2 regions of the Peribacillus sp. NJ4 genome follow, and region 2 is predicted to be linked to the other one. Evidence: riboswitches for the same ligand, from Rfam matches in the RefSeq annotation. Region 2 holds a riboswitch; the other holds the start of a gene.
The links. Region 2 has a riboswitch for preQ1 ahead of QUF94_RS24800 (QueT transporter family protein). Riboswitches for the same ligand answer to the same signal wherever they lie in the genome.
Positions count from the first base shown of each region.

Region 1: it holds a riboswitch for preQ1, as region 2 does, so the genes downstream of both, QUF94_RS07200 (VUT family protein) here and QUF94_RS24800 (QueT transporter family protein) in region 2, are expected to answer to the same signal.

Region 1 is NZ_JAUCFQ010000001.1:1,430,430-1,435,662, forward strand. It holds gene QUF94_RS07185 (HD domain-containing protein) at 1-517, shown strand, start outside; gene QUF94_RS07190 (SRPBCC family protein) at 714-1,154, opposite strand; gene QUF94_RS07195 (SRPBCC family protein) at 1,161-1,676, opposite strand; PreQ1 riboswitch class I at 2,054-2,096, shown strand; gene QUF94_RS07200 (VUT family protein) at 2,148-2,690, shown strand; gene QUF94_RS07205 (hypothetical protein) at 2,712-2,861, shown strand; gene QUF94_RS07210 (hypothetical protein) at 2,858-3,100, opposite strand; gene QUF94_RS07215 (hypothetical protein) at 3,097-3,306, opposite strand; gene QUF94_RS07220 (hypothetical protein) at 3,303-3,470, opposite strand; gene QUF94_RS07225 (hypothetical protein) at 3,467-3,718, opposite strand; gene QUF94_RS07230 (PadR family transcriptional regulator) at 3,894-4,214, opposite strand; gene QUF94_RS07235 (alpha/beta hydrolase) at 4,523-5,233, shown strand, end outside.
Region 2 is NZ_JAUCFQ010000001.1:4,962,099-4,967,331, reverse strand. It holds gene QUF94_RS24810 (PAS domain-containing sensor histidine kinase) at 1-825, opposite strand, end outside; gene QUF94_RS24805 (TVP38/TMEM64 family protein) at 942-1,598, opposite strand; gene QUF94_RS24800 (QueT transporter family protein) at 1,719-2,204, opposite strand; PreQ1 riboswitch class I at 2,211-2,255, opposite strand; gene QUF94_RS24795 (YbaK/EbsC family protein) at 2,406-2,927, shown strand; gene QUF94_RS24790 (hypothetical protein) at 3,070-3,882, shown strand; gene QUF94_RS24785 (DUF3892 domain-containing protein) at 3,967-4,263, opposite strand; gene adhP (alcohol dehydrogenase AdhP) at 4,540-5,233, shown strand, end outside.

The DNA of each region.
Region 1 (5,233 bases), 3.5 Mb from region 2:
TATGTATCAATACGGACATATCACACTGGAATCCGTTCATGACTTTCTAAACCATGTAATCATAATTAATGGAAGGATGTATTTGGATAATATTGAATCGGCGGAATGGTTTGTAGAAACGTATTATAGCGAAGTTATTGATTTTTTCATGGACCCACTTAATATATATGGCTATGATATCTTGGCAAAGACCTTAAAATTGGCTTTGGCTAACAACCTGATCAGCCTTGATGACTTACTAGGTACAGATGAAGAAGTCATGTCCTTATTAAGCTCCACTGAAGACCATGAAGTGCAAAATCTGTTAAACCGGATCCATGGTAACGTAAAGCTGAAAGAAGATCAATTGGACTACGATATTCATCTGAAAAATAAAGTGCGGCTCATTGATCCTTCCGTTATTCAAGGAGCCAATTTAGTAAGAGCCTCCAATTTATCGGGAAAAGTCAAGAACATGGGGATTAAAGCCCATAAAAAAGCTTCGAAGGGCATGTATCTAAAAGTGATTTCCGATTGAATTTCGTGTCACAGCATACGGTAAATGAAAAACCCAAGGGTGACATCCATCCTTGAGTTTTTTTCTCCGAATAATACGGAAAAATTAAGAAAATGATATAGTCCAACCAAGACTTGTAAGCCTTCTTTTTTTGAACATCGAAGAAAAAGCCTTTATTTAGTTGGGCATTCCCAACTGCCATTGATTCTTTTAATAACTAAAAAACTATTGACGCTCTCAAATTATTAACGCCATTTTCTAAATAACCCTTTAAACAGGTTAATGTATATACCCAACCTTCTTTTTGTCCTATCATTTTGTTTATTATTTCTGGGTCATCTTCATTCAAACCGGATTCGTTTACTTCGATAATTGTACTCGTATTATCTAACTCTTTAAGTGTGATGGTAACAACCGTTTCTTGATCATTTCCTCCCCACGAAAACACGATTTTCCTATTTTTCTCGACTTCTAAAACATTGACTACCACTTCTGCATCGTATTCGTCATATCTCAATGTAGGCGTCCGGCCTTGTTCCCATCTTTCCGAACTCGATGAGAACCAAAAATTCCCGATTTTTTCAGGGTTCACTATGGCTTCAAACACCTCATTAGTTGGCTTGCCTATTTTAAATTTCGTAGTTATTTGAGTATCCATACTAAATCAACTCTCTTTCAATGTGTTTTTATCGTTTTCCACTAACACCTGATTCTCCCGATCTACATAGATTGGCGGCAAGGTCCGTCCAGTTTCAAGCAAGCTCTTCAGGTTACTTAGAATGGCAGGCCATCCATTATTTAAGCCTTTAAAGGTATTGTCATCGTATACGAAATCTGTCTCCAATAGCTCCTCATGCTTTAGCGTTAACTTCACGGTTGAACCATCCATTGGCTGTAGTTCAAAGGTGACCCGTGTAGGATGGTCGCGAGGGGTTTCGTCTCCTGCCATGTTCCATGTAAACGAGAGCAGGTGCAACGGCTCACACTTATGTACAATACCATGATCAGTAACCCGCCCATCTTGCAGCAAATATTCAACGGTTGAGCCTTCTTGCCAATCAGACTGGACTTGGCATCCGAAATGATACTTTTTCGTGAATTCACCACTCGTCAGGGCTTCCCAAAGCTTCTCTGGAGTGGTTGCGATATAAATAGGATAGACAAACGCCGTTTTTTTCATTATTCTTTTTCCTCCTCGCGTTTATACTTTTGTTATTCCTCTTAAGACCGTGGCCAATTGAGTTTCTTCTTTTACAAGGAAAGACCGTAACATAACTCTATCAATGATTGTCGCTTTTCATATACAGCTGGTCAAGCAGTTTTCTGCGACAAGAATCGGCAAAAGTCCTAAAGTGTTAACAAAGTGGGATGTTCGTATTAATTTCACTACGTACAAAGCTTTGGAAAAATGGATATTGACTTAACGATTCGGCAAGGAAAACCTTGGTTTCGCACCATTCCCAGCGACTAAATCGAAAATACGATGCAACAGGGAAACTTCTTGATTTCCAATCGTTTTCAAGCTACGATAATTAAGGAAAATGATAATCCGCTCGGGCGGAAGAGGTTCTAGCTACCCTCTCAAAAAAACTAAGGGGAACGGTGCTCTTTCTTAGGGTGCTGTTTTTTCTGTATAAGGAGAATGTAAGAAATGTTAAGAATTCTATTGTATTTAGTATCCATCGTCACGGCGAATGTGGTTACGGCAGCTTTTGAGCCATTGCACTTTGGTATGTTCATCATTCCTATGGGTACATTGCTTATCGGGGGAACCTTCATCTTTCGAGATCTGGTCCAAAATAAATTCGGCCGCGCGAAAACCTATATGTGCATCGTTACCGCACTGATTTTATCTGCGTGTGTATCATTTTTATTAGGAGATACATTATTGATTGTATTTGCTTCCGCATTATCTTTCGTGGTGGCAGAAACAGCGGATACCGAGATTTATACCCGGTTAAAGCTCCCGATGAGTTGGAGGGTGTTTTACAGCGGGATCGTTGGAGGATTTTTCGATTCAGTGATATTTGTCGTGATTGGCCTAAGTCCACTGGGTGCCAATATTTTGCCATGGGAAGCTGTACCCGCTGCGGTTATCGGCCAAATCATCGTTAAAACAGTCATTCAGTCAATCGGTGCCACATTGTTGGGCCGAATCAACGTAAGGCTGGAGAAGCGAGTAGTCTCCGGTTGAATGCTAGGAGGGATGCACTCGATGGATGGAACCAAAAGGGAAGAAGACAAATGCTATTGTCTCGAGGCCTTTCGTGAAAAATATGGCCCGCAAGTTCAAGGGGATTGTATGAAGCTCTCCTGCGCCAATTATCGGAAGCATAAAGGAATAGACAAAAAAGGACCTAATTAGGTCCTTTTTTTGCGTGATCGGAGTAACTTACGAGTAAACAGCACGAATTCACGAGTAAATGATCCAAACTCACGAGTAAAACAGCAAAACTCACGAGTAAACGTACGAAACTCACGAGTAAACGTACGAAACTCACGAGTAAACAGCACAAACCCAAGAGTGGCGCACGAACTCACGAGTAAATGACCCAAACTCACGAGTAAAACAGCAAAACTCACGAGTAAACGTACGAAACTCACGAGTAAACAGCACAAACCCAAGAGTGGCGCACGAACTCACGAGTAAATGATCCAAACTCACGAGTAAAACAGCAAAATTCACGAGTAAACGTACGAAACTCACGAGTAAACAGCACAAACCCAAGAGTGGCGCACGAACTCACGAGTAAATGACCCAAACTCACGAGTAAAACAGCAAAACTCACGAGTAAACGTACGAAACTCACGAGTAAACAGCACAAACCCAAGAGTGGCGCAAGAACTCACGAGTAAATGATCCAAACTCCCGAGTAAAACAGCAAAATTCACGAGTAAACGTACGAAACTCCCGAGTAAACAGCACAAACCCAAGAGTTGCGCACGAACTCCCGAGTAAATGACCCAAATTCACGAGTAAAACAGCAAAACTCCCGAGTAAACAGCACAAACCCAAGAGTGGCGCACGAACTCACGAGTAAATGATCCAAACTCACGAGTAAAACAGCAAAACTCCCGAGTAAACGTGCGAAACTCACGAGTAAACAGCACAAATCCAAGAGTGGCGCACGAATTCACGAGTAAATGATCCAAACTCACGAGTAAATGATCTAAACTCACGAGTAAAGCAGCAAAATTCACGAGTAAACGTGCGAAACTCACGAGTAAACAGCACAAACCCAAGAGTGGCGCATGAACTCACGAGTAAATGCTCCAAACTCCCGAGTAAACGTGCAAAATTCACGAGTAAACGTGCGAAATTCACGAGTAAACAGCAAAAAAAGCTTCTTCCACCGTTCCAATCATGGGTGCGGGAAGCTTTTTATCTTGTTTTTGGTCAGAATTGCTCTGCGCTTTTCCGAACTAACTTTTCTAGGGTGAAAAAGCATTTCCGTTTCCGTTCAAGTTCGGTTTGTCCAGTTTCCGTGACATGATAATATTTCCTGCGACTTGATTCGGACTCTTTCCAATGGCCTTCTATGAATTCCTTTTTTTCCAACCGTTTAAGGGCGGGGTAGAGGGTGCCTTCACTGATTTCGTATTTGCCCATGCTCATTTCTCTCAAGATCTTCGTGATTTCATAGCCATATAGCTTTTTTTGTGAAAGAAGTGAAAGCAAAAGGAGGTCAATGCTTCCCTTCATTAGTTCTTTATCCAAATAAAATCGCCTCCTTTTCATTTTAAAAGTGTAATACTTTGTGCATCGTAACACAAGGTGCATTTTACTTTTCTTAAAAAAAATGGTTAAATGACGATTGCTAAATAAAATCAATCATAGTAAAATGTGCTTCGGAACGGATGAGTTGTAAAGCGTGTGGTAAGGATATTATATACATGATTTAATTGTTTTAATGAAAATACGGAATAGGATAGAAGAAATCCCACTCAAGGGGTATTAATTGATTTTTTTTTGAAAATCATTTAGATTCTATTTATCAACAAGAGCAGAAAGAAGGTCCTAGAAAGATGAAAGTGAAAGCACCTGAGTCATTCACATACAGAGGTGGAAATAGAGCTGTTCTTTTACTTCACGGGTTTACCGGAAGTACAGGAGATATGAAGAAATTAGGGAAATACCTGCATGATCGCGACTATACTAGTCACGGGCCTCTTTATAGAGGGCACGGAGTATCAGCCGAGGAACTTGCTAAAACAGGTCCAAAGGAATGGTGGGAAGATGTAGTCAATGGCTATAAATTCCTTAAAGAGGAAGGTTACGAGGAAATTGCTGTTATTGGAATTTCTTTAGGAGGATTGTTCTCATTGAAAGTGGGAATTGAACTTCCTGTAAAAGGCGTAGTTTCAATGTGTGCCCCGACACAAGGAAAAAGTAGCGATCGACAAAAAAACCGCTTGCTCAATTATGCACAGGCCTATAAGAAGTTTCAAGGCAAAGATGCTGACCAAATTGCTGCAGAAGTGAAGCTGTTGGAAGAAGACCCGATGACTTCACTGAAAGATGTGGTGAATGTAATAAATGAGACGGGTGAAAATTTAGATCTAATCACATCACCAACTCTTGTTTTACAAGGGCGCTTGGATGATCCTGACTATACGAATAGTGCTACAGCGATTTTCAATGAAGTCGATACGCAGCATAAACACTTGATATGGTATGAAAACTCTGGTCATATAATCACATTAGGTAAAGAACGTGAGCAGGTTTATGAGGATGTG
Region 2 (5,233 bases):
AATCCCCTTATGGTTTTCGATGACATATTGGCAAGATGTACGAATCAGTTCCGCATCTTCTGTTGAAAAGTTCAATTTAATGAATGAGGCTCCATGTATTTCTTCCTGTTGAAAGCCTGTTACCGTTTCAAACCTAGGATTTACGGTCGTGATCATTCCGTTTAAATCAAGCATCAGCATCGGATAAGGGTTGTGTTCAAACAATGATTTATAGCGTTGTTCACTATCGAATAATTGATTCTCAGCGACAACCCTTTCAGAAATATCCCTGCCGATGACTACTAAGCCTTTTCGTGAACCATCCTCATTGAACAGGGGAACTTTGATCGTATCAAAGGTCTTGTGATTGCCGTCGGGAAGAGGGATGATTTCCTCACACCTTGTGATTTCCCCTTTTACCCACGTTTCTTCATCGGAACCTTCACAGTAGATCAACGACTCTTTATAAAATTCGGAGTATTCTGCGAGCTCGCTGTCTTTTTTTCCCTTATAGTCTACATGCTCCAACTGAAATAATTGCAGCCCGAAGGTATTGGACTCAAGCCATCGGCCATCACCATCCTTGAAGTTAACGAAATCCACCATTGAATTGATGAGTGTGCGCCGGCGTTGTTCCGCTTCTTTTAATTGTTTGAATTCTTCCCTTTTAGCTAAATAAAGATATAAGATCAAGCCTATTGATAAAAGGAAAACAATGCCTTCCACTCTCTGAAGTTGAATGAAGACCTCTTTGTTATGGATATTTGTAGTTAAAAAAAAGTCGAACACGACTAGTGTAAGAATCCCGGATAGGATATATATTGCTAAGATGGAGCGTTTGGACATGGAGATTCTCCCTGATTTTAAGACATTTCAAAGGTAAAATTACATACACATTTTAACAAACTATCGGAAAAAAATATATGCAGAATCCTAAATAAAAAAACAGGGGCCAATGTAGGTCACCTGTTTTTTCTGAATAAGGTTAGGTTCTTTTTCTTTTTTGCACGCTTATAGATAATGAAAAATAATAAGAAGAGGAGTGCGAGTGCAACTAGCGTGTATTGGTTCATTTCAACAGATAGGAGTCCATATGGAATTAGCGATAGGAAGAAGAAGTATATCAGGTTGCCAAGTGCCGTCGCTAATAAAAAATCCTTGAAAGTGACGGTGCTGACTCCAGCTGCCAAGTTAATTAAACTTGTTGGGATAAGCGGGAAAATCCTGCCTGTAAACACGTACATGAAGCCATGCTCCACAACAGTTTTTTGCCATTTTTCACCCATCTTCTTTAAGAGAAGTTCCTGAAACCAATTTCTTGCTGCATAAAAAATGAATCCTGAAGCAACGACACTTGTAAACCAACTCCATAGGTAGCCATATATGAATCCGAATATCGTGACATTGATAGTCAGGAGCAAAATTAAGGGGATGAGTGTAAATGAATTTTGGACAAACATCAATACGAATGTCACAATAAAAGTGAGCAAAAGGTTTTCCTTCAATATGCTAATAACTGAATCCAAGTCACTTTTCCAAATCAAAGTAAATAATTCTGCATTTGAAAAAATAAATAATGCGATTACCAGTAGACCTGTTAAGGTCAGGACTTTTTTCAAAGGGTCACCACCATTCTGACTAATAGTTTATCATTTTTAAGTTAATTGGTGAAAAAAGAGCTGTCGCATGATGCAGACAGCTCTTTTACATTATAGTGGGTTCACGAAGAGAAGATTCCTTTAAAGCCACTTTTCAAACTGAATTCTTTTGTTCATTCCATAAATGATTGGCGCGCCAATCAAGAGGACAACGAATTCACCGACAGCCGTGGTCATCCAGCTTAACCAGAATGGTAAGCCAAAGGCAAGGTTCAGTTCAATGGCAATTAAAAACATTGTGAACGTGAAAAAGATGATCGTGGCGATCATCCGCCCTTTAATGCCTTTTATGAAACGTGAAACAAAAATGACAAGCAGCAAGGCGAGTAAGGATTGCCCCACCCCAAAAATTAAATCATATGGAACCATCGGTGAAAAGAGCAGATTCGATATGAAGACGCCGCCGACAATACCATAGATATATTTTTTATTGAATACAATAAGATGGTTCAACATTTCCGGTACACGAAATTGGAACATCTCAAAAGCTATTGGTTTAAACACCAATGAGACCGCCACATACAAGGCAGCCAATAACCCGTTTATCACGAGTGTACGAACATTCATTTTACTCTCTCCCTAGTTTTTTATCGTGGGATGGTTACGAACCACGTATAGGCGTTTGCCCGATGATTAATAGTATCCCAAGTAAGCTTGTTTCGTCAATTTGTAAAGAATGGTTTTAATTACAAGCATCCATAGGATTTTGATTTATGGCAATGAAGGATGATATTATTTTTATATGTACTTCAAAGGAGTGAATATAATATGTCTATCGCGAGTGTCAAAGGCCATTTTAAACAATGGGATCGGGAAGGCGATGTAATGGAGTTCGAAACATCGAGCGCTACGGTGAGTGATGCTGCAGAAACCATCGGTGTTATCCCAGCGAGGATCGCTAAGACTCTTTCCTTTAGGGGGGAAGGTGATGATGCGATTTTGGTTGTAGCGGCTGGGGACGCAAAAGTGGATAATAAGAAATTTCGTCAGATGTTCGGTTTCAAGGCACGGATGCTGTCACCCGAGGAAGTGCTTGAGCAGACCGGCCATGCCATCGGAGGAGTTTGTCCGTTTGGTCTGGCAAACGATCTAGCTGTTTTTCTTGATGTATCGATGAAACGCTTTGAGTCATTGTTCCCGGCATGCGGCAGTACGAACTCTGCAATAGAACTTACACCCGCGGAATTATTTGAATATTCAGGAGCAAAGGATTGGGTGGATGTTTGCAAGGCTTGGAATGAAGAGGGGAATGAGGAAACGGCAGCAGGCAATGCAGTGGAAGGCTTTTGATTAATGGTACCAAAAAGATCCACATGAATGGGATAAAGTCCACTTGGGTGGACTTTATTTGTGGGGGCCGTATGCATTTTAGCGGTCTATAATTTTAAAGCGGAAAATCGTGTAGAAAGTGTTCCTGAGCGGAGGGTGAAAGATGTTAAATGGAAGCCAAAGAAAAAGCAATAGCAGCTATCTTAGTCTTAAAACTCTTTATGAAGAAAATATCACGGTTAAGAGCATAGCCCAGGAGCTTGAGTTTTGCCATACAAACGATCTGGCGCTGGATATTCGGAAAGCATTGGAAAAAAAGAATTTTGATATATTGGCAGTGCAAGATCAAGGGGAAATCATCGGATATATCGAAAGGGAAGAACTGGGTGAAGGGAGCATTTCGGAATATTTGAGAAACTTTTCACCAAGGGAAATGGTTTCGGATTCAACGCCTTTGATCCAGCTGCTCCATATTTTCAAGAATAAAACAAGGGTCTTCGTATTAGAGAATAATTCAATTAAAAAGTTGATTACCCATGCCGACCTTCAAAAGCCTCCAATCAGGATGCTGATATTTGGATACATTACCTTATTGGAAATGAGGATGAGCGATATCATCATGGATAGATTCGGCGACGGAAGCTGGCATCCAATGATCAGCGAAGACCGTTTAGAAAAGGCAACCGAATTATATAGGAGGAGAATCGATAAAAATGAGGATATCAATTTAATAGAGTGCCTGCAAATCAGTGATAAATTCGATATCATACATAAGGATGAAGAATTGAGGTGCTTCTTCCAAATCCCTTCGAAAAGTAAAGGGAAGAAGGATGCGAATGCCATCCGGAAATTACGGGATAAGATTTCCCATGCAAATGAACTGGGACTGGACATGTCGTGGATGGAAATCATTGAGGTTGTCGAGTCCTGTGGGCAACTGCTCGAAATCTCTGAATACTATCAGTATGAAAAATAAGGATCCGGCTATCATGCTGGTTCTTTTTAATGTTTAACTCCAGACAGAAAAAAACTGCCCATATCAGGCAGTTTCCCCGAAAACTCAAAACTCCGGCAGTTGATCCAGGTTATTTTCTTTTATCCCATCAGGCTCACTCCGCAATATATCACGTCCATATTTATGAAAGACGTCAACGTTGGCCAGGATGCCTGCTTTGGCTTCCGAAAGGGCAGTGGGGTAGTCGAGTTCGCGGCCGGAGTTGGTCTTGATGGCGATAATATTGTCCTCTTCATTTTTCCTTACGGCGATGATTTCTTCTTTTCCTGCTGAATCAAGTTGGTTTGCTTGCGGTGTTCCCTGCTGTTTATAGGATTCATAAGCTTTTTCAAATTGGTCCATGTTTTGGACACCTCCCATTTATAGGGTGAGCTATTTTTTCTGCAATATACAAACCGGATTTCGTCCAACTTGAGCCGTTAATTCGTCCAAAAGCGCCGAATTTTCGGCACTTTTTTAAATTGGATGCTGTCGTCTTGGCCTTTTTGCATTGGCATGGCACTTGCATCTTGTATAAGTGGAGTAAGAAATAATATCCACTTAATTAAGGGAGGAATATGAATCATGAATGTAAAACAAGGGGCAAGCACTTTGAATGCAAAACAACAGGTCAAGACAATGAAAGCAGCGGTAGTCAATGAATTTAACCAAAAACTTGAGATTAAAGAAGTACCCATCCCGGAATTGGAATATGGTGAGATATTAGTGAAAATTAAAGCATGTGGCGTGTGTCATACTGATTTACATGCGGTACATGGCGATTGGCCGGTTAAACCTAAACTTCCGCTTATCCCTGGACATGAAGGTGTAGGTATCATAGAAAAGGTGGCAGAAGGCGTAACTTCCTTGAAAGTCGGTGACCGCGTTGGGATCCCATGGCTTTACTCGGCCTGTGGCGATTGTGAGTATTGTTTGACTGGAAGGGAAACGCTTTGCTTGGATCAATTGAATGCAGGCTACTCCGTGGACGGGGGGTATGCGGAATACTGTAAAGCACCTGCCAAATATGTGGTGAAGGTTCCTGAAGGGCTTGACTTTGCGGAAGTTTCACCGATTTTCTGTGCAGGCGTAACGACTTATAAAGCGCTTAAGGTATCAGAAGCAAAACCTGGTGATTGGGTAGCGGTTTATGGAATTGGCGGATTGGGACATGTTGCCCTTCAATACGCGAAAGCGATGGGCTTTAATGTCATTGCTGTCGATATTCAAGATGATAAGCTTGATCTGGCGGCGGAACTGGGGGCGGATTTCACGGTTAATGGGCTTAAGACTGATCCTGTACAAGTCATTAAGGATAAAGTTGGCGGTGTGC